Regions from separate parts of the Pseudarthrobacter sp. YAF2 genome, predicted to be linked through region 3. Evidence: riboswitches for the same ligand, from Rfam matches in the RefSeq annotation. Region 3 holds a riboswitch; each other region holds the start of a gene.
The links. A riboswitch is a leader RNA that binds a small molecule or an ion and turns the genes downstream of it on or off. The one in region 3 is predicted to bind S-adenosylmethionine.
Positions count from the first base shown of each region.

Region 1: another riboswitch for S-adenosylmethionine. It lies ahead of AB4Y79_RS16440 (cobalamin-independent methionine synthase II family protein); the one in region 3 lies ahead of AB4Y79_RS13675 (DUF1737 domain-containing protein).
Region 2: another riboswitch for S-adenosylmethionine. It lies ahead of metX (homoserine O-acetyltransferase MetX); the one in region 3 lies ahead of AB4Y79_RS13675 (DUF1737 domain-containing protein).

Region 1 covers NZ_JBFRDA010000015.1:109,043-116,315, forward strand. Annotated here, with positions in the region: gene fbaA (class II fructose-bisphosphate aldolase) at 75-1,094, shown strand; gene AB4Y79_RS16430 (DUF3151 domain-containing protein) at 1,095-1,517, shown strand; gene AB4Y79_RS16435 (uracil-DNA glycosylase) at 1,605-2,237, opposite strand; gene AB4Y79_RS16440 (cobalamin-independent methionine synthase II family protein) at 2,449-3,657, opposite strand; SAM riboswitch class I at 3,671-3,775, opposite strand; gene AB4Y79_RS16445 (adenylosuccinate synthase) at 4,046-5,335, shown strand; gene AB4Y79_RS16450 (DUF1508 domain-containing protein) at 5,594-5,965, shown strand; gene AB4Y79_RS16455 (RNA polymerase sigma factor) at 6,241-6,792, shown strand; gene AB4Y79_RS16460 (hypothetical protein) at 6,789-7,273, shown strand, end outside.
Region 2 covers NZ_JBFRDA010000010.1:1,944-9,216, reverse strand. Annotated here, with positions in the region: gene AB4Y79_RS11770 (DMT family transporter) at 1-865, opposite strand, end outside; gene AB4Y79_RS11765 (RNA-binding S4 domain-containing protein) at 898-1,131, shown strand; gene AB4Y79_RS11760 (alpha/beta hydrolase) at 1,162-1,812, opposite strand; gene AB4Y79_RS11755 (SGNH/GDSL hydrolase family protein) at 1,890-2,759, shown strand; gene AB4Y79_RS11750 (hypothetical protein) at 2,809-3,366, shown strand; gene AB4Y79_RS11745 (alcohol dehydrogenase catalytic domain-containing protein) at 3,387-4,532, opposite strand; gene metX (homoserine O-acetyltransferase MetX) at 4,655-5,770, opposite strand; SAM riboswitch class IV at 5,783-5,898, opposite strand; gene AB4Y79_RS11735 (bifunctional o-acetylhomoserine/o-acetylserine sulfhydrylase) at 5,998-7,273, opposite strand, start outside.
Region 3 covers NZ_JBFRDA010000012.1:102,660-109,932, forward strand. Annotated here, with positions in the region: gene AB4Y79_RS13660 (glutamate--cysteine ligase 2) at 1-422, shown strand, start outside; gene AB4Y79_RS13665 (O-succinylhomoserine sulfhydrylase) at 550-1,758, opposite strand; gene AB4Y79_RS13670 (rhodanese-like domain-containing protein) at 1,759-2,169, opposite strand; gene AB4Y79_RS13675 (DUF1737 domain-containing protein) at 2,166-2,429, opposite strand; SAM riboswitch class IV at 2,443-2,557, opposite strand; gene opgC (OpgC domain-containing protein) at 2,735-5,197, shown strand; gene AB4Y79_RS13685 (hypothetical protein) at 5,320-5,574, opposite strand; gene AB4Y79_RS13690 (TetR/AcrR family transcriptional regulator C-terminal domain-containing protein) at 5,797-6,501, shown strand; gene AB4Y79_RS13695 (pyridoxamine 5'-phosphate oxidase family protein) at 6,524-6,988, opposite strand; gene AB4Y79_RS13700 (aminodeoxychorismate lyase) at 7,048-7,273, opposite strand, start outside.

The DNA of each region.
Region 1 (7,273 bases), on a different contig from region 3:
AGGATGGTGCCTAGCCGTAAGCGGTCTACTTGAGGGTCATCGACCCACAGACGAAACTCAGCAGAGGAGCCAGCATGCCCATTGCAACCCCAGAGATCTACTCAGAGATGATCGACCGCGCAAAGGCGGGCGGATTCGCTTTCCCCGCCGTGAACGTCACGTCCTCGCAGACGCTCAACGCGGCGCTCCGCGGCTTCGCCGAGGCCGAATCGGACGGCATTGTGCAGGTTTCCACCGGCGGCGCAGCCTACTGGTCGGGTGCTTCCACCAAGGATATGGTTGCCGGCTCGCTGGGTTTCGCAGCCTTCGCCCGCGAAGTTGCCAAGAACTACAACGTCAACATCGCCCTGCACACGGACCACTGCCCCAAGGACAAGCTGGACGGCTTCGTCCTGCCGCTGCTCGAGGCTTCCGAAGCTGAGGTCAAGGCCGGCCGCAACCCGCTGTTCAACTCCCACATGTGGGACGGCTCCGCCGAAACCCTGCAGGAGAACCTGCGCATCGCCCGCGACCTGCTCCAGCGCACAGCTGCCGCCAAGATGATCCTCGAGGTGGAGATCGGCACCGTCGGCGGCGAGGAAGACGGCGTCGAAAACGCCATCAATGACAAGCTCTACACCACGGTCGAGGACGCCCTGGCCACCATCGACGCTTTGGGCGCCGGCGAAAACGGCCGCTACATCACTGCCCTGACCTTCGGCAACGTCCACGGCGTGTACAAGCCCGGCGGCGTCAAGCTGCGCCCGGAGATCCTCAAGGACATCCAGGCCCAGGTGGGCGCAAAGATCGGCAAGGACAACCCGTTCGACCTCGTCTTCCACGGCGGCTCCGGATCCTCGGACCAGGAAATCGCCGACGCCGTCTCCTACGGCGTGATCAAGATGAACATCGACACCGACACCCAGTACGCCTACACGCGTCCGGTGGTGGACCACATGTTCAAGAACTACGACGGCGTCCTGAAGGTCGACGGCGAAGTCGGCAACAAGAAGACTTACGACCCCCGCGTCTGGGGCGCCTCCGCCGAGGCCGGCCTGGCGGCCCGCGTGGTGGAAGCCACCAAGCAGCTCGGTTCGGCCGGAAAGACGTTCTAAATGTCGGATGAGTTCCGCAGGAACCTGATGGGGCCGGAGCCCACACTCCTGCCTGCCGAAACCGAGGTGAACGGGCAGCTGGAGAACGGCCAAGAGGCCCTGGACCTGGTGGAAAAGCACCCCACGTCTTCGCTGCTGTGGGCGATCCTTGCTGAGGAGGCGTGGACAGAGGGCCGCATCATCGACTCCTACGCCTACGCCCGGGTGGGCTATCACCGGGGGCTGGACGCGCTGCGCCGCAACGGCTGGCGCGGCGTCGGTCCCATCCCGTGGGAGCACGAGCCAAACCGCGGGTTCCTGCGGGCGCTCTACTCCCTCGGCAGGGCCTCATCCGCTATCGGGGAAGCTGACGAGCCGGAACGGATCGAAAAGTTCCTGAACGACTCCGATCCCGCAGCCAGAGCGGCCATCGAGGGCTCCTAAAGATCCCAGGCTTTAAACGCCCGACGGCGGGTGGTCACCTTTCTGTGGAAAGGTGACCACCCGCCGTCGTCTGTTTGAAGCTGTTGGCTATGCCACGTTCGCGATGCCCGTGCGTGCCATGGCGTCCGCGTAGGCCGTCCGCATATCCTCCAGGAACTCCTCCTGGCGCACCGGGGAACCGGCGAAGGCGCGTCCGCTCAGGGAACGGACCTTGTAGGTCTTCAGGCCGCGGCGCCACAGCAGCGGGACTTCGGTCTTCAGCAGCAGGTTTGCCAGGCGGTTGGCCTCGGTGCCGTGTGCCACGATCACCGAGGCGCGCGGGACGAGGGCCAGGAACTTCAGCAGCGGCTTCAAACCTGCCTGCACCTGGTCCGGGGTGAATTTGCCGTTGGCAACGCCTGGGACGTGCCACGGGTGCACGTTCCAGGGCATCACGAATTCCGGGCGCAGGCCCAGTTTCCACTGGATGCCAAGCATGCGGGTAGCGGCGTCCTGGTCACCGGCCGTGATGAAGCCGGACGGGTCCATCTCGCCAATGTTGGAGTACAGGCTGATGATGCGGCATTCCTCAACATCGTGCATCGGGTCCACGTAGGGCACCACGGTTCCGGGCTTTACTTCCTGCAGGGAATCACACAGCTCGTTGACAGCGGCAACGCTGTCTTCGTAGCGGCGGCTCATGAGCTGTTCGTGGAATGTTTCGGGGGCCAGTGCGGTCATGAAGGGCTGGTTCTCCTGCGGGGATTGATGTTGCGTCCACCGGTGAAAATGGGCGCACGCCGGCGCGGCTCATCAACGGTGGTTAGTTGGGGTGGGCCGATTCCGGGTCGGCCTCTGTAAGTTTACCAAGCCCGGGGAAACGAAACGCCGGTCCAGCGCACCTCATTCGTGGCGCATTGGACCGGCGGTCGTGTCCGGAACGGGAGGAAAACTACCAGAGTCGCTTCGTGGCGCGGCGGGCACCCTCGCCAAGCGCCTCCAGTTTGGCGTACGCGATCTGCGGGTGCACCCGGCCGCCGAGGCCGCAGTCGGTCGATGCGTTGACGTTTTCCCGGCCCACCAGCGCGGCAAAACGGACAATGCGGTCCGCCACCAGGTCCGGGTGCTCCACCACATTGGTGGCGTGCGAGACGACGCCGGGGATGATCACTTTGCCCTCAGGGAGCTTGGTGTCCTCCCATACCCGCCATTCGTGTTCGTGCCGGACATTGGCGGCCTCGAAGGAGTATGCGCCGGCATTGACCTGAAGTACGGAGCCGACGATGTCAGCGAACGGGATGTCCGTGGTGTGTGGGCCGTGCCAGGAGCCCCAGCAAACGTGGAGCCGGATCTGTTCCTGCGGGAGGTCCCGCAACGCCCAGTTGGTGGCCTCCACGCGCAGCTGGATGAACTTCAGGTAGTCCTCCAGGGACGGCTCCGGGTTGATCTGGTCCCAGCTTTCGGCCAGGGACGGATCATCGAGCTGGACCGTCAGGCCGGCGTCGATGATGGCCTTGTATTCCTCGCGCATGGCATCGGCGCAGGCGTAGACAAGTTCCTCATCGCTCTTGTAGTACTCGTTGGCTACGCGGGCGCAGGAACCGGGGGAGAGTGAGGCCACGAATCCCTCAGTGAGACCGGCCGCGGCGAGCCCGGTCTTCAGGTTCTTGATGTCCGAGGCCACCAGGTCATGGCCGGTGTAGGTCAGGGGCCCGGCGATCTTGGGCTGGGACACGCTCTTTCGGTGCGCCAGGATCCCTGAGGAAGGGTCGTTGTACGCCTCGTTGAACGCCTGCCGGTCCCGCCGGTCGGGGAATGACGTCAGGACAACGTTCCCGGGGGAGGAACGCCGGACTTCGGCTTCTGCCCAGCGGTCCACGTTGGTCGGCTCCAAGCCGCCGAGCCGGGCAAAGGAGTAGTTCCACCAGGCCCCGTAATCAACGGAGTTGGACATCGTGTGCCCGTACTCGCCGTCGTTGGGGATGTCGATTCCCAGGTCCTTCTGGCGCTGGACCACGTCCACAACGGAGTTTTCCAGGAGCTCCAGGAACGCTGGAGTGATGCCGTCGGATTCTTTGGCGGTGTTGGCCGCGATAAGTTCAGGCGTGCGGGGCAAGGACCCGGCGTGGGTGGCGCGAATGTGGTCGGTGTTCAGGGGCATGCTGGAATCTTCCTTTCCATCGGTCCTGGCAGTAGCACCTTCGGCCGGCAGCTTTCCTGCCGGACCGTGGTTGCTGCGGCGTCATTGAGCCAGGTCTCTCAGCCGCTCCGGATGGTCCACTCCCACTTAAATCCAGGAGCGTGGTCAGGGGCAAATGCGGTTCAGAATGTGGCGGACCGCCATTGCGAGGCCGCGGCGGGCCCATCGAGTGGACAAAGTGCCTGATCCGCTAAACTTGGGTGGTAAGAGCCCCGGAACTCTTGCGTCGCTGCGCCGCCTTGCGGTCTGGCGAAGGCCGGTCTGTTCGGGGCATTCTCATGAACGGCGCTGCGCAGGTCCGCTCCCCGCGGCCGGACCCGGGCAGCCCGAACGAATGGGGGAGGATCCCATGCCAGCAATTGTGATCGTAGGAGCCCAGTGGGGCGACGAAGGAAAAGGCAAGGCCACCGACCTTCTGGGCGGCCGTGTTGATTACGTCGTCAAGCCCAACGGCGGCAACAACGCCGGGCACACCGTCGTCGTAGGCGGTGAAAAGTACGAACTCAAACTGCTGCCGGCAGGCATTCTCAGCCCCAACGCGGTTCCCATCATCGGCAATGGCTGCGTGGTGAACCTCGAAGCCCTTTTCCAGGAGATCGACGGACTCCAGGCCCGCGGCGCCGATACCTCGCGGCTGCGCGTATCCGCCAACGCCCACCTGGTGGCCCCGTACCACCAGGTGCTGGACAAAGTGACCGAACGCTTCCTCGGCAGCCGCGCCATCGGAACCACCGGCCGCGGCATTGGCCCCGCCTACATGGACAAGGTGGCCCGGCTGGGCATCCGTGTCCAGGACGTCTTCGACGAGTCCATCCTTCGCCAGAAAGTGGAAGGCTCGCTCCGCCAGAAGAACGAACTCCTGGTTAAGGTCTACAACCGCCGCGGTGTTGTGGTGGACGAGGTCGTTGAGTACTTCCTGTCCTTTGCCGACCGCCTCCGCCCGCTGGTCATCGACAGCACGCTGGTCCTGAACACCGCCCTGGATGAGGGCAAGGTCGTCCTGATGGAAGGCGGCCAGGCCACGTTCCTGGACGTCGACCACGGAACCTACCCGTTCGTGACCTCCTCAAACCCGACCGCGGGCGGCGCATCAGTGGGCTCCGGCATCGGTCCCACCCGAATCTCCCGCTCCATCGGCATCATCAAGGCCTACACCACCCGCGTGGGTGCGGGCCCGTTCCCCACCGAACTCTTCGACGAGATGGGCATGTACCTGCAGAAAACCGGCGGTGAGTTCGGCGTCAACACCGGGCGCCCGCGCCGCTGCGGCTGGTACGACGCCGTCCTGGCCCGCCACGCGTCCCGCGTGAACGGCTTCACGGACTACTTCGTGACCAAGCTGGACGTGCTCACCGGCATCGAACAGATCCCTGTGTGCGTGGCCTATGACGTTGACGGCGTCCGCCACGACGAGATGCCCATGACGCAGACCGAATTCCACCACGCCAAGCCCATCTTCGAGTACTTCGACGGCTGGACCGAGGACATCACCGCTGCCCGCACCCTCGCGGACCTCCCGGAAAACGCCCGGAACTACGTGCTGGCGCTGGAGAAGCTGTCCGGAACCCGGTTCTCCGCTATTGGCGTTGGCCCGGACCGCGACCAGACCATCGTGGTGAACGACCTCATCAACGACTGACACGTTCGTCCGGAACACGGCAGACGACGGCGGCGGCCCACCTTTTGCAGGTGGGCCGCCGTTGGCGTTTGCCGGGGTGGGCTGTAATTTACACAGGCTTAACGCGGCGGGGCTTGTACGCCTGCAGGCGCCGCAACCAGACTCGTTAACACCATTTGAACTGATCAGCGGACGGTTCCAACATGCTTTTGGCGGTGCAGGGATGCACCCCGCAGAGAGCCGTCGCCGGTTGAAGAGACCAGACCGGAAGGACATGCCGTGGCGGGAAACTTTGAAGTTTTTCTTGATCCGGAGCTGCTCTACAGGTTCCGGCTGCTGGGGCCCGACGGGTCGGTCATGGCCGTCTCGCAAGGGTTCGAGGACAAGGCTGCGGTAGCTGCCGGTATTGCGGCCGTGCGTGAATGTGCCGGGACGGGCCTGGTGACCGATCTCAGCCCCGCCGGGGGAGTGTCCCGTCCCGCTGCTGTACCCGCAGCGGCCGCCAACGCTGTTCCAGGCGATCTGCCCGCCGTCGTCGTGCCCGCTTGCGATGACCAGCGGCTGCCGGTGAGGCTGCACGCCTACGCACTGGCGAAGGCGCCGCGGAGGCAGGCCACGGCGCCGCGTTGGAGCAGGACGGCAGCCCGCTGAGGACCGGCAGAAACAAATTCAAAAAAACTTTTGGGCGGGCGTAACCCTTTCGGGGTCGGCAGCGATTACCCCTATGAAGTGCCGGTCTGGAACCTGTCCCCCATCACGTTCCAGGCCGGCCCTTTTGATCTCTTGGCAAGGCCGCCGCGGCGCGGGCGGCCTCCCTTCGGTTACCGGCCAGCGAGGTTACCGAAGGGTAAAGTAAGAGCAGCGTTCCGGATTCATGTGAGACGCTTCCCTTGCCGACGCCCTTTTTGATTGAGAGCACCACGTCAGTGACCGATGCACAGACAGATGCGGACCCGGACCATGCCGTGCCCGGGCCTGCTGCCCTCAGCCTCATCTACAAGACGTACGCATCACAAGTCCTGGGCTATCTTGCAGCCCGTGGCGTCGAGGATCCGGAGGCGGCCATGCAGGAAGTGTTCCTATCCGTCCTGCCCCGCCTGGACACCGTGCGGGGAGGAAAGGCCGGGCTGCGGACGTTCATCTTCAGTGTTGCCCACGCCCGCATGGTGGACGATCACCGGCGCCAAAGCCGTCACCCGGTAAAGCTGCCGTTCGAGCCCGAACTCGACCAGCGCGAAGAAACCTCCGCCGAAAAAGAAGCTCTGCAAAACATCTCGCCCGGCGAGGTCCTCGGGCTCCTGTCCGGACTGCCCCAAGACCAGCGCGAAGTACTCTCGCTTCGTTTGGTGGGAGGCCTGACCGTGGAACAGGCGGCGGAGGCCATGAATAGGAGCGTCGGCTCCGTGAAGCAGCTCCAGCGCCGTGCACTGCTCAAACTCCGGGAACTCGCGGCAGTGAAGGAGTACCTCGCGCCATGACGCAACCATCAGGGAACCTTGTCTCCCTTGTCGATGACATGCTCCAGGACGCTGGGTGCGGTGACGACCTGGACCTCCGCGACGCGCTGCTCTCACTTGGTGCGCTGGCATCGCTCCCCGCCCCCGCACCCAGCGCGGAACTCGCCGCTCTGCTGGCCCCAGCCGGCACAGCCGGAGACGGAGGCGATGTGGGACGTCCTCCGGCTGTGGAACGTCCTCCGGCCGTGGAACATCCTCCAGCCCCGGAGCAGCCGGACGACGACCTCACGCGCCGTCGGCGGCGGCGCCACCGCCCCACCGCGCTGGGCCTGGTTCTGGTGGCCGGGATGGGATTGGGCGTTGGCGGTGTGGCTGCCAGCACCTCCGCACCCGGGAGCGGAACGATGCAGCAATTGCTGGCGGACTGGACTCCGCCATGGAGTGCGCCGTCTGCCAGTGCATCGGCCGCTTGGGGCGGTGACACGTCGCCGTGGCTTGCCGC
Region 2 (7,273 bases), on a different contig from region 3:
CCAGGTCCAGTGCCAGGGATCCCAGGAGTTGGCCCGCGATCATGCCAAGCCCGGTGACCAGCACGCCGAGGCTGCGGACCAGCAGGGCGCCCAGGCCGATAAACACGCAGCCCATGGGACCGCCCAGGTAATACCACCAGTCGGCGGGCAACGGATTGCCCGGGCCGGCCACCGCGAGCTTCACGGCGAACGCTGCCCACAGCACGATTGTGCCGGCCACGAAGTTGACCAGCGTTGCCGCGATGGGGGTGCCGTAGTGGACCGTGGCGGTGCCGTTCATGGCCTGCTGGAAGCTCATGAGGAACCCTGCCGCCACCGGCAGCAGCAGCGGAACGAGCAACGCGCCCGGCCCGGCATCGCCGCCGGCCCCTGCTCCGCTGAACCGTGGCGACACTGCCCAGGCGACGGCGGCGATGGTCAGGACGCAACCGATGATGCGGATTCCCGTGACGGATTTCTTCCCGGCCGGGCCGATCCCCAACCGGTCCACAAGCAGCCCGCTCACGGTCTGCCCCGTGACGGTGGCGACGGTAAAGAGGGCCACCCCGAGGAGGCCGACGGTGAAGGACTGGGCGAAGACGAACAGCGCGCCGATGGCTCCGGCCAGCACATAGATGCGCGGAAAAGCGCGGGTACGGACGGCCGGGAGGATGCTGGCCAGACCGGCACGGCCGCGCGGCAGGACCAGCGAGATCAGGATCATCAGCAGCAGGCCTGTGCTGAAACTCACCACGGCTGCGGCGATTCCGTCGTTGAGGCGGGCGCCGAGGGCCCCGTTGATGCGCCCCTGGACGGGGATGGCAAGGCCGGAACCTACGGCCAGCGGCAGGCCTGCGAGCACCGGCAGGCGGGGACGGGAGGTCATTGAATCCACCTTAGTTCAGGCATTATTGCTGTATGAGCAACCCCATTGACGACGTCCCCATCCGCGACAGCATGATCCGGCTGGGCCAGCTGTTGAAGCTTGCCAACCTGGTGGAGGACGGTGTGGAGGCAACGGAGCTCATCAAGAACGGGCTGGTCAAGGTCAACGGCGAAATCGACGACCGCCGCGGACGCCAGCTGCACAATGGCGACACCGTCACCGTCAACGGCCAGACCGTCCGAGTGGTGGCGCCAAAGGCGGACTAGCCACGCAGCCGGCCGCCCGCCGTCGTACTTCTACTTGTTCAGCACCTCATGGGTGAGGAACTCCCCCACGTGCCCGATCTCCTGCTGGTTGATGCCGTGCCACATGCCGGTGTAGAGCACCTTGGTGAGCTTGACGTGCTTGCGCACCCAGCCCATGGTGAACTCGATCTTGTCCTCGGTGATCACCGGGTCCTGCTGGTCCCGGCCCCAGAACATGGGGACGTTTCCGTCCAGTTCGGCGTCCCTGAAGGCGGGGTCGCCGGCGGCGTCCACCACGAAGCCTGAGAGTCCGACGACGGCTGCGAAGTCCGTGGGGCGCTGGCGCAGGAGGGTGGTGGCCATGGCCATGCCCATGGAGAAGCCCAGCAGTGAGACGGAGGGGTGGCCTTCCCTGATGGTGTCGATCCATTCCAGGACGTACGCCGAAGCCGCCTTGACCCGGTCCAGGGAGTAGTCGATGGAGGCCGTGAGGGGGAACCAGGTGAAGCCGGGTCCCATGGCGATCGGCGCCCGGACGGATGCCACCGCGAAGTCCCCGGGAAGCATATCGGCCAGGCTGAACAGGTCCTGCTCGTTCGCACCGTAGCCGTGCAGCAGCACCAGCAGCGGCTTGCCGGCACGCTGGTCTTCGGGATGGGACCACAGGACAACGGGAGCGGGAAATACTTCGGCGTCAGTCATGGTTTCCATTCTTACAGTTACCGGAAAGTAACAACCTACGTTGGCGTAGCCAGTGAAGCGGAAGGCAGGATAGGACAGTGACTGACGCAAGTGCCATCCAGACCCCGTCCGCGCACCCCGGTTCCCACCCCTGGAACCGGTACGTGGCGATGGGCGATTCCTTTACCGAGGGCATCGGCGACCCCGAGCCCGCAAGCCCCGGCGGCCACCGCGGCTGGGCCGACAGGGTGGCCGAAGAACTGGGCCGCACCAAGCCGGACTTCGCCTACGCCAACCTGGCCGTCCGCGGCCGGCTCCTGCAGCAGATCGTGGACCAGCAACTGGCTCCGGCCCTGGCGCTGAAGCCGGACCTGGTCACCCTGTCCGCCGGCGGCAACGACCTGATCCGTCCGGGCGGGGACCCCGACGCACTGGCCGAGAAACTCGATTCCGTGGTCCAGATCCTGTCCATGGGCGGCGCCACCGTGGTCCTGTTCAACGGGCCGGACACCGGTTCCTCGGTCCTGGGCAGGATCCGGAGCAAGGTGGCCATCTACAACGAGAACCTGCGGACCGTCGCGGCCCGGCACGACGCCGTCATTGCTGACATGTGGTCCCTCCGGCAGCTGAGCGATCCACAAATGTGGGACCAGGACAGGCTGCATTTCTCACCCCTGGGCCACCACACCATCGCGGCCATGGTGCTGGACTCGCTGAACGTGGAGCACTCGCTGGAACCGCTCCAGCCCAAGGCGCTGCCGCCGCGGACCTGGCGCGAGGCAAGGACCGGGGACCTGGTGTGGGCGCGCGAATATTTCGTGCCCTGGGTACTGCGCCGGCTGCGGCACCAGTCCTCCGGTGACGGCATCACGGCAAAACGGCCGACGCCGGGTCCCGCCTTCGGCCCGGGCGTTCCGTTGGGATCCGGTGAAGGTCCGCTGGGAACCTCGGAGCCCAGCCGCCGGTAGCACCGCCCGGGGTTAGGCTGGAAGGACAACCTTCGAGAGGCGCGGCACCGTGAGCAGCTTGTTTTTGTGGATCATCATCCTGTCCTTCGTTGTCCCCATGGCCATGCGGATGTACCGGCGATCCATGGCGCGGCGGGACCGGGACCAAGGCTTGCCGGGGCCCGGGCAGTACGGGCCCGGCGGCTTCCCGGGGCCCGGGCAGTACCCGGGCCAGTTTCCCGGGTCCGCAGGGCCGCAGAGCAACCAGCCCCGCGACGGCTATACCCAGCAGGACTACTTGTCCGGCGGTTTCCGCCAGCCCCGGCCTGCCGATGATTCCCAGCCACTGCCCTACCAGTATGGGCAGCCGCCCATGCCGGACCCCCGGTACGGCGCTCCGCAGGAACCGCCCTTCCAGCAGTTCCCCGGCCAGCAGCAAGGCTTTGGCCAGCCGCAGGGTCCCGGCCAGCCGCCGGCCGGCCCGCCGTCGGGTCCGGCCACTCCCCCGCCGGGAGCGCCCCAGGGATTCCGTGCCCGGAAGCTCGCAGAACTGGACCAGCAGTACAGCAACGGCGAACTGTCCATGGAGGACTACATGAAGCGCCGCGGCGAGATCATGAACGGCTGAGAGCCGGGCTCCGCCCAGCCTCAGGCACGGAAGAGCCGCCTGACCACCTGCCCGGATGCCAGCGCATCCAGTCCCTCGTTGATTTCGGTCAGCGGCCGGGTGTCGGTATGCAGCAGTCCGACCGGAAGCCTGCCTTCGCGCCAGTAGCCAAGGTATTTCGGGATGTCGCGGCCGGGCACTGCGTCACCCATGTAGGAGCCCAGGAGTCGCTTGCCCGCCCCTGCGAACTGCAGCGCGGGAACCGTCAGTTCGGCGGACGGATGCGGCAGGCCCACCGAGACAACCGCACCGCCCCGCGTCACCAGTTCCAGGCACGTGGCGATCACGCCGGTCGAGCCGACCGCCTCAACGGCAACGTCCACACCGTCCCCGGCGGCCTCTTCAACCAGCCGGGCCGCGTCCGCGGGTGTTCCCACCGCTGTGGCGCCGGCATCCAGGGCCAACTGGTGCTTGCCCGGATTCGGATCGATGGCGATCACGCCGGCTGCCCCGGCGAGCCGGCCCGCCATGACTGCGGACAAGCCCACTGCTCCGAGGCCGAAGACTGCCACGGACTGTCCGGGATTGACGCCCGCGGTATTAAGCACAGCCCCCATTCCGGTGAGCACGGCGCAACCAAACATCGCCGCAACTGTGTCCGGGACGTCGTCGTCAATTACCACCACCGATTCCCGCGCAACCACCGCATAATCGGCAAAGGCCGAGACGCCCAGGTGATGGTTGATGCGCTCCCCCGCGGGCGTGCGCAGCAGGGCCGGCCCGTGCAGCAGGTCACCGGAACTGTTGGTCTCCGCTGCGCGGTGGCAGAGCGCGGGCCTTTCGGACCGACAGGCCCGGCAGTGGCCGCAGCTGGGCACGAAGACCAGCACAACGTGGTCTCCGACAGACACGTCCGCCACGCCGCCGCCCACGGATACCACCCGCCCCACGGCCTCGTGGCCCAGGGCCATCGGAAGCGGCCGGACCCGGGAGCCGTCCACCACGGACAGGTCCGAATGGCACAGGCTGGAGTACGTGATGGCAACCCCAAGCTCCCCGGCGCGCGGCTGCGGCTGGTCCAGTTCCTGCACCACCAGGGGCTTGGCGTCGGCGTAGCGGCGCTTCCCCGGTGCACTTCCGGGGGCGGGAACAGCGGGAACGGTGGAGTAAAGGACGGCGGCTTTCATGGCACGATCATGCCGTACTTCGCGTCCGGGGCGCCTGCACTGCGGCACCGCCGCGTCGGCAGCCCCGTGGTGGGTACCGAATGGTGGCGCCGCCGCCCGCAGCCGGGATGCGGCGAGCGCTGCTAGACCAGGAACGCGGTCCGGAGCTGGTGTCCCAGCTGCCCGATCTCGGTCAGGAAGCCATCGTGGCCTATTGGTGCCTGGATCATATGTACGTCGACCTCGCCGGGCAGCGCCTGCGCCAATTCGCGGGACTGGGACGGGAAATAGAGCCTGTCGGAGTCCACGGCGGCGACGAAGAACCGGGCGGTGGAGGATGCCAGCGTTTCGGCCAGTGGCCCCCGTCCCCGGCAGATGTCGTGGCTCATCAGCGCCTCGGTGAGGGCGATGTAGCTGTTTGCGTCGAAGCGTCGGACGAGCTTGCTGCCTTGGTGATCCAGGTAGCTTTCCACCTGGTAGCGGCCGCGGTTTGCCAGTAATCCGCCGCGCAGGGGCGACTCCGGCGCCTGGGGTTCCCGGCCGAACCGCCCTTCCAGTTCCGCGGCGGACCGGTATGTGATGTGGGCGATGCGCCGGGCCAGGGCCAGTCCGTCTTCCGGGCACGGGCCGCCGTAGTAGTCGCCGCCGTTGAAATTCGGGTCCTGGCGGATGGCCAGGGTCTGGGCCTGGGCGAAAGCGATCTGTTCGGCCGTGCTGGCAGCCCCGACGGAGATGACGGCGCAGCGCTGCACGCGGTCGGGGTAGGTCACGGCCCACTCAAGGGCGCGGGCGCCGCCCATGGAACCGCCAAGGACGGCGTACCAGCTCCCGATGCCCAGCTGATCCGCCAGCCGGGCCTCCGCAACAGTGCTGTCCCGCAGCGTGACCAGCGGGAACCGCGACCCCCACGGCGCTCCGTCCGGGGCTGGCGAGGACGGGCCCGTGGATCCGTAGCAACCGCCCACGATGTTGATGGACACCACGAAGAAACGGTCGGTATCCACGGGAGCGCCGGGACCGGCCAACTGTTCCCACCAGCCCTCTTCGTCCGTGTCGCCGCGAGTCACGTGGGTGCTGCCGGTCAGGGCATGCTCGATCAGGATGGCGTTGCTGCCGTCCGCATTCAGCGTGCCCCAGGTTTCGTAAGCCAAGGTGACATCCGGCAGGTAGCCGCCGCCCTCCAGCTCGAGTCCTCCAATGGAGGCGTAGCGGACAACTCCGTGTTCGGGAATGGTGGTTCGGGCGACGGTAACCGTCATGGCAAGACCTCTTCTACGCGCTTGCCTGCCGTCATTTGACCGGCAGGCCAGGTCTTCACCCGGGGCACCCCACCGCGGAAGGAGGGTTGCCGGCCAGCAAGCCGGGGCTGTCACTGGCACTCATGACCTGGTTCGAGTGTACGAAACACCCCCCACCCCAGGCCAAGAGTGTGACTGGTTGTGACTTCCCGGCGTTGCCGGCCGCCCGTGCCGCCGCGTGCTGCCAATCAGGCGTCAGCGGCGCCCTTGGCCGCGCGGAAACCGGCTTCAAGGTCAGCCAGGATGTCGTCGATGTGCTCCAGGCCGACCGACAACCTGACCAGCCCGGGATTGACCCCGGCCACCACCTGCTGCTCGGGCGAGAGCTGGCTGTGGGTGGTCGACGCCGGGTGGATGACAAGGGAGCGCACGTCACCGATGTTGGCCACGTGGGAGTGCAGTTCAAGGGCGTCGACGAAGCGCTTGCCCGCCTCCGCGCCACCGGCCAGGTTGAAGGCGACGACGGCGCCGGTCCCCTTGGGGCCGTACGTGCGGCCACGCTCATACCAGGGGCTGGACGGAAGCCCCGCGTAGGCGACCGATTCGACGTCGTCCCTTGCCTCCAGCCAACGCGCCACTTCCGTGGCGTTGGAAACATGCCGTTCCACCCGCAGGCTCAACGTTTCCAGGCCTTGCGAAATCAGGAAGGCGTTGAACGGGGAGACCGCCGAGCCGAGGTCGCGCAGCAGCTGGACACGGGCTTTGAGGATGTAGGAAAGGTTGGCACCCAGTGCACCATTGGCGCCGAGGTCGCGGGCGTAGACCAGGCCGTTGTAGGTGGGGTCCGGGGTATTGAAGCCGGGGAACCGCTCGGGCTCTTTGCCGAAGTCGAACTTGCCGGAGTCGACAATGACGCCGGCGATGGCTGAGCCGTGGCCGCCCAGGTACTTGGTGGCGGAGTGGATCACGATGTCCGCACCCCATTCCAGCGGCCGGATCAGGTAGGGAGTGGAAAGGGTGTTGTCCACGATCAGGGGAACGCCTGCCTGGTGTGCCACCTCGGAAATGCCTTCGATATCCAGGACGTCCTGGCGCGGGTTGGAAACCACCTCGCCAAAGAACAGCTTGGTGTTGGGCTGCACAGCCCCGCGCCACTGGTCCAGGTTGTCCGGATCGTCCACGAAGGTGACCGAAATGCCGAACTTCTTCAGGGTGTGGGCGAACAGGTTGTACGTGCCGCCGTACAGGCTGGGGCTGGCCACGATGTGGTCCCCGGCCTCTGCGATATTCAGGACCGCGAAGGTCTCCGCGGCTTGGCCGGAGCTCAGCAGCAAAGCGGCGAGGCCACCTTCGAGGCTGGCGATCCGCTGCTCCACAGCATCCTGGGTGGGGTTGCCAATGCGGGTGTAGATCGGCGCCAGTTCAGCCAGGGCAAAACGGTTGGCTGCGCTCTCGGCGCTCGGGAACACGAAGGACGTGGTCTGGTAGATGGGCAGTGCGCGGGCTCCGGTGGCACTGTCAGGC
Region 3 (7,273 bases):
AATCAGCCAGCAGGGAATGGTCCGAGGGCGTGGATCCGGCCCCCGTGCCCACTGTCCTGTTGCGGATGGCGTCGTGGCAGGCCAGCAGCTCAGGACTTAGCGGGGAACTCCTGGACTTTGGGAATTTCCGCCCGGCCCCGGCCGCCGACGTCGCCCGTTCCCTGGTGGACTACCTGGCGCCCGTCCTGCACGAACAGGGCGAACTGGCCTTGGCCCGGCAGGGCGTGGAGCACATCATCGCCCGCGGCACCGGGGCCGCCGAGCAGCGCCGGGCCCGCGACCGGGCGCTGGCCGGACCACCTCCCGAGGACATGGGGTTCGGCGCCGTGGTCCGGCACGCCGTGGACGTCACCATGCGCGGCGCGCTGGATCTTTCAGACGTGGAGGACACCCCGGAACTCCTGCGGGTCCGCCAGGCCTGACAGTCTTCGACACCCACATTCGCCCTCGACCCGCAGGGTCATTCCCGCACCGGAAATATGGTGCGCGCGAGGGAACATGCGCAGCGCAAACGCGCAGGTGTGTCGCAGCTGAGAACCTGCGTCGCGGCTAGATCTGCTTGAGCGCCTGTTCCAGGTCGCGAATGAGGTCATCCGCGTCCTCGAGCCCCACCGACAGCCGGACCACGCCATCGCTGAGGCCAATGGCGGCCCGCCCCTCCGGCCCCATGGCGCGGTGCGTGGTGGTGGCGGGGTGGGTGATCAGGGACTTGGAATCGCCGAGGTTGTTGGAGATGTCGATGATCCGCAGGCCGTCCAGCAGCGCGAAGGCGGCCTCCTTGCCGGAGCGCGCGCCGGAAGAAGCCAGCTCAAGGGTGAGGACGGTGCCGCCGGCACTCATCTGCTTCGCCGCCAGCTCATACTGCGGGTGCGACTTCAGCAGCGGGTACTTCACCCAACTCACGGCAGGCTGCTCTTCGAGCCATTCGGCGAGCCGCAGCGCGGTGGCCGAGGAGTGCCGGACGCGCAGGCTCATGGTTTCCAGGCCCTTGGTCAGGACCCAGGCGTTGAACGCCGAAAGCGCCGGACCGGTGTGGCGCATCAGCTGCTTCACCGGGCCGTCGATGAATTCCTTGGTGCCCAGGATGGCACCGCCCAGGACCCGGCCCTGCCCGTCGATGTGCTTGGTGCCGGAGTACACGATCACGTCAGCGCCGAGGTCCCCGCAGCGCTGCAGCAGGGGAGTGGCGAAGACGTTGTCCGCAACCACCTTGGCGCCGGCGGCATGGGCGAGTTCACTCACCGCGGCGATGTCCACGATTTCCTGCATCGGGTTGGACGGGGATTCAAAGAAGACGGCGGTGGTGGGCTTGGACAGGGCCTCGCGCCACTGGTCCAGGTCCGGGCCGTCGACGAAGACCGTTTCCACGCCCCACCGGGGAAGGATCTCGTTCAGGATCACAAAGCACGAACCGAACAGCGAGCGGGCGGCCACCACGCGGTCGCCGGCGGCGAGCAACGCGCCCAGGGCGGTGAACACCGCGGACATGCCCGACGCCGTCGCGAAGCACGCCTCGGTGCCTTCCAGCAGCCGGAGCCGTTCCTGGAACGTGGCCACGGACGGGTTGCCGTACCGCGAGTACACAAAGCGTTCGTCCTCGCCGGTGAAGGCGCGTTCGGCCGCCGCTGCGGATTCGTACACGAACCCTGAGTTCAGGAAAATGGCCTCGGAGGTTTCCTGGAAGTTGGTGCGGTCCAGCCCGCCGCGGACCGCCTGGGTATCGGGGTTCCAGCCGGGGGCATCTTGATTGAAAGTCACTTAGTTCTTTCCGAGGTTGGTGGGCAGGCCGCGGTTCTTCCAGCCGTTGACGGTCCGTTCGCCGTAGCGGTCAGGCTCGCCTTCGAAGCCTTCCAGGACGTTGTAGGAGGTGAAGCCGGCCTGGGTGGCGGCGATGGCTGCGGCGATGGAGCGCTGTCCTGAGCGGCAGAGGAACACCAGTTCCGCGCCGGGGTCTTCGGGCGCCTGCTCCGTCAGATCCTTCACGAAATCCGGGTTGGGGATGCCGCCGGGGAAGGTCCACTGGATGAACAGGGGATCGTTGTCCGTTGCCTTGGTGTCCGGAATGCCGATGTGGGCCCATTCGCCCTCGGTGCGGACATCCACCAGGATGGCGCCCTGCTCCAGCTTGGCCCATGCTTCCTGCGGCGTCAGGTCTCCTGCGTAGCTCATGCGTGGCCCTCGCCGTCGAACTCGCCTTCCAGGTCATCAACCGCCGTGGCCACTGCGGCGTCTGCCGACGCGATCGCGGCCGGGAGGACAACTGCCTGGGCCACGATGACGCTGCTGCCGTTGAAGGTGGCCGCCGGGCTGCCGTGCAGGACGTAGCCGTCCGCGAGTGCAGCCGAGATCCGCTCACAGAAGGAGCGGTCGTCCGGGCCCGTAATCAGGCGGTAGGACAATTTTTCGTCAGGGGCGGGTGCGTCAGACACGACGGATCTCCTTCTTTCACGCTTGCAGCTCGAATCGGTCGATATGCCGAGTATTCACCTGAGGCACCCCGCCGCGAGAGGAGGGTTGCCGACCGGCCAGTCAGGGCTTAACACCGGTACTCATTACTCCCCAAAAACGTAACACCTGCCGCGCCAAGCCGCACGGCCGTCGTCGTCATGTTCCGTAATTGAGAGCTTGCAGCCGCTGCGCGTCATGGGAACACGGCAACCCCGCCGGACCGATAAGGTTTCTACCGGGGCGCCGCCCTGCCGTCACAGTGGGAGTACCGGGGGGTCTTGCCAGCATGCGAGCAGCAACATCGCACCACCGGGCCGGCCGTCGTGCCCGTCAGCGTTCCGTCGGAGCCTTCCTGGCCGCCGTCTTCGCGCTCCTGGCCCTCGTGGGAGCTGCAGGTGCGGCGCATGCGGCCGCCGCGACACCGGACCAGGGCAAGCCCTGGCTGGGTGCCGTCCTTGAGTGGGGCGAGGATACTGCCGCGGGATTCTCAGGCCGGCTGGGGGCGAGCCCGGCCGTCTTCGGCCACGACATCGCCTTTCCGTTCCGCGACTCGGACCGGAACAACATAGAGGGTTTCCTCCAGCAGGCCGGTGCCAAGGGCGCCCACGCCATGCTCACCGTGAAGCCGTCGGTGGCGCTGGACCAGATCGGCGCCACCGAAGCAGAAGCCTTTGCCGGAAAGGTTCGCGACCTGGCCTCCGGGTTCAAAGGCCAGCTGTTGATCCGGTTCGCCCCGGACATGAACTCGAGCTGGGTGGCCTGGGGCCAGCAGCCGGCCGCCTACCGGGAGGCCTTCAAGGCCGTCGCGGCTGCCATCAGGAAGGACGACGGCGGCCGGGCCGCCATGGTCTGGGCGCCGTACCTGGGCAAGGACTACCCCTTTGACCAGAGCCGGAACGCGCCGCAGCCGGGAAGTGACGGCTTCGCACTCCTGGACACCAACGGCGACGGCGCCTGGAACGGCTCCGATGCGGCCTACGCTCCGTACTATCCGGGCGACGACGCCGTGGACTGGGTGGGCCTGACTGCCTACCATGACGACACCGCCGGCGGGGCTGCCGTCAACACCGTGCCGCGCGCCGGTGAGCTCCAGGACATGCTGACCGGCTCCGGCAGCGCGAACTTCTATGGCACCTACGCGGAAGGGCGCAAGAAGCCGTTCCTGCTCCAGACCGCGGCGTTCTTCGCCCCTGCCGCGGGCGGCGCGCCGGAGGCGGACATCAAGCTGGGTTGGTGGGACCAGGTGGTGGGTACTGCCACCTCGCCCGCGTTCGCCAGGACGGCCGCGGTGGTGTGGGACGAGCGCACCAGCACCAGGGATACCGGCGTGGCAAGCATCGACTGGCTGCTGACTGGGAACCCCTCCATCGCCAAAGCTGCGCTGGACAGGCTTAAATCCACTCCCGTGGTCACCGGCCCGGTCACCGACGTGGCCGCGGACGGCACGTATGTCCGGGCCAACACCCTCTCCGGGGCGGCCGTCTGGACGGTGGCGCTGGCCATGGTCATCCTCCTGGCGGCGCTGTGGCAGGTTCCCCGCCGTGTCAACGCCGCCACCGGGTGGAGCTACCAAGACCCGGGAAACAGGGACTCGCGCGTCGATTTGCTGCGCGGGATGGCCATTGTCTTCGTGGTGGTCAACCACCTGGGCCTGGCATCACTGTTCCAGCTGCTCACCCAGGAAGCCGTGGGCTTTGTATCGGGCGCCGAACTGTTCGTGCTGTTCTCCGGCCTGGTGGTGGGCATGGTCTACGGGCCAAAGGCCAGGGAAGACTTCGGGAAGGTTGTGGACCTCACCTCCCGCCGTGCGGGGAAACTGTATGTGACCGCGCTGGCCGTGCTGATCGGCGTCTTCCTCATCTCACTGCTTCCGTTCTTCCACACCGAAGCGCTGACCACTTTCGTGGACCAGGGGACCGGCGGGGCCGGGCACAACGGCGCAGGCCGGACTTACGACCTCTACGCCGGGATGTCGTCGCTCTTCCAGTTCCCGGTGCCGCCCCAGGTTCTGCCGGCCATCATGCTGCTGCAGTTCGGGCCCTGGCAGTTCAACATCATGGGCTTGTACGTGGTGCTTCTCCTGGTCAGCCCGCTGATCCTTGCGCTCCTGAACCGTGGGAAGGCCGTGTGGGTCCTGGCGGCATCGCTGGCGGTGTACGCCGTGGGCGCCGGAACCAGGTTCCGGATCCTGCCGTCCCAGTTCGAGGACTCGTTCCCGCTGCTGGTGTGGCAGGTCCTGTTCGTGCTCGGGCTGGTGGCGGGATACCACCGGCGCAGCATCATCGCGTGGTTGTCGGCGCATGCCTGGGTGGTGGCGGCCTGCACTGTCGCCGCATTCGCCCTGGCCTTCTTGTCCTGGGGCAACCCCTACTTGGCCAACAACTACGACGTCCGGCTGGCGCTGATGCCGGACGCCACCTACCGGGCAATGTATGACGCCCTCTTTGGCCGGACCTACCTGGCCCCCGGACGCCTGCTCAACGTCGTCTTCCTGGTGGTGGCGGCCTACGCGTTCCTCAGCGCCTACTGGAAACCGGTGGAGCGGGCCCTGGGCTGGTTCCTGATCCCGCTCGGCCGGGCAACGCTCTACGTGTTCATCATGCACGTGGTGCTGATCGCCGTCGTAGCCAATATCCCGGCACTCCAGCAGGAAAGCATCTTCCTCAATACCGCGGCGTACTCCGTGGTGCTGGGCCTGCTGTGGGTGATGGTCCGCACCAGGTTCCTGTTCCGGATCATTCCCACCTAGCGGCCGGGCGGCCACCCGGGTATGCGGTGCCCGGGCATGAAAAATGCTGTGGCACTGTTGGTGCCACAGCATTAACTCACGTGCCGGATGTTCGGTGGGGCAGGCCCCACAGTCCCGGTGCCTTAGACCAGTTCGGGGTAGGAAGCGACAATGTAGTCGGCGGCTGCCGCACCCTTCATGCGCAGGCCCTTGCGGCTTCCCGGCAGCCGGTCCTTCATCGCTGCCCAGAACGTTGTTTCCGTGCCCGGCAGGTGCTGATTGATGAAGCACCAGCTCATGTACAGGCCGTAGAAGCGGTCGCGTTCCAGCGTGGAGTCCGATGTTTGGTCGAAGTAGGTGGCGTCTTGGAGAAAGAGATCAAACTGGGAATGTGCCATGAGGGCGTCCCTTCGCTAAGTGCGTGGCGCCGCCGTTCGGCTACAGCAGCGGACTCGATGCCGTGCACTGGTGGCAATCGGGTCCATAGATTCGATCCCCGGAAAAACTGGGGCCGTTAGCGCCGTCAACGCCTGTCTACGCTGTAGACTTTACTCGTAGACTACATATGAGGCAACCCTCTCGGAAGAAGCCGGGAGGCCGCCTCCAGCAAGGATAAAGCCATGACCTCCCCCAATCCGTCCCGCGCCGGCAAGGCCAAAACCAGGCTCAGCAGGGACATCGTGCTGGCTAAAGCGCTGGAAATGGTTGATGCCGAAGGCCTGGACGCACTGACCATGCGCGGCCTGGGCCAGGAGCTGGGGCGGGACCCGATGAGCCTCTACCGCTACGCGGAAAACCGGGCCGCCTTGCTGGACGGGGTTACGGAACTGGTCCTGGACCAGCTCACCATCCAGCCGGAGGACCCGGACTGGAAGGCCCAGTTGCGGAAGATCGCCCACAACCTGCGGATGCTGGCGCTGCGGCATCCCAATGTTGTGCCCCTGCTGGTCACCCGGCCCCTTTCCACCCCGCTGGGTTTGCGCCCGCTGGGCACGCTGCGGCCGCTGGAGCAGATCCTGTCCCTGCTGGCGGGTGCCGGATTCGAACCGGCCGACGCGCTGCACGTTTATCGCGTGTACTACGGCTTCCTCTACGGCCACATCCTCAACGAACTGCAGGAGTTCGTGGTGGACCCGGAAGAGAACGAGGTGCTGCTCCGGCTGGGGCTCCACCGCCTGCCCGCCAAGGAATTTCCCCGGCTGCGGGCGCTGGCGCCGGCGTTGTCGGATTACGACGGCGCCAGCGAACTCGACCAGGGGCTCACCATCCTGCTGTCCGGGCTGGAAGCGCAGCTTTCCCGGCAGGTGGCAGTACCGCTGAGTTAACGCGGGCGCGGCAAGCGCGGGCCTACTCGAACGAGGCCCGGCGGCGGTCCTGCACGCGGGTGTTCCAGACATCCGGCCGGTTCACCTGGAACCTGCGGCCGGTCAGGGCCTTGGCGTTGAGCCGGACATAGTTGGCCTTTTCGCCCGGCTGCCACGGTTCCAGGCCAAGGCCGTCCACCTGGTCCTTGACCGCCTGGTCCTCGATGATCCCGGTATCGCCCCGCGCCACCACACTCCACGCCAGTTCGGTGGCGGGGTCGTAGCCATCTATCTCCAAGGCGGCCGGGCGTTCCATCTTGGCGCCCCACAGCTTGGAGCCGGGCGCGGTGCGGAAGACGATGCTGCGCAGGTGGACGACGTAGTTCACGGGGAAGATTTCGGGATGCTCGTCCACCACGATGGCCAGCCTGCCCACGGTGTCATTGGCGAGGAGTTCCCAGCAGTCGTCAAAGGTGAGGTTTTCGATCGGCAGCTTGTGCGAGTCCATGGTCCACACCTTACGGCTGAAGCCCGAAGGGCAACAGGGCCGGTGGCCCTGTTGCGCGGCTACTGGATCCCGGCGAAAAGCCCGCTCAACTCGGCGGTCAGTTCCTTTTGGATGGCCGGCGCGCCGATCTCCTTGCCGTCGATCCGGTTCACGGGGGCCAGCAGGCGGACGCTGGAGATCAGCCAGACCGCATCCGCATCCAGCAGGTCCCGGGGTTCCAGCGGGCCGTACCCCAGCTCCCAGCCCGCCGCCTTGGCCGCCGCGAAGAGGGCACCCTGGGACGTT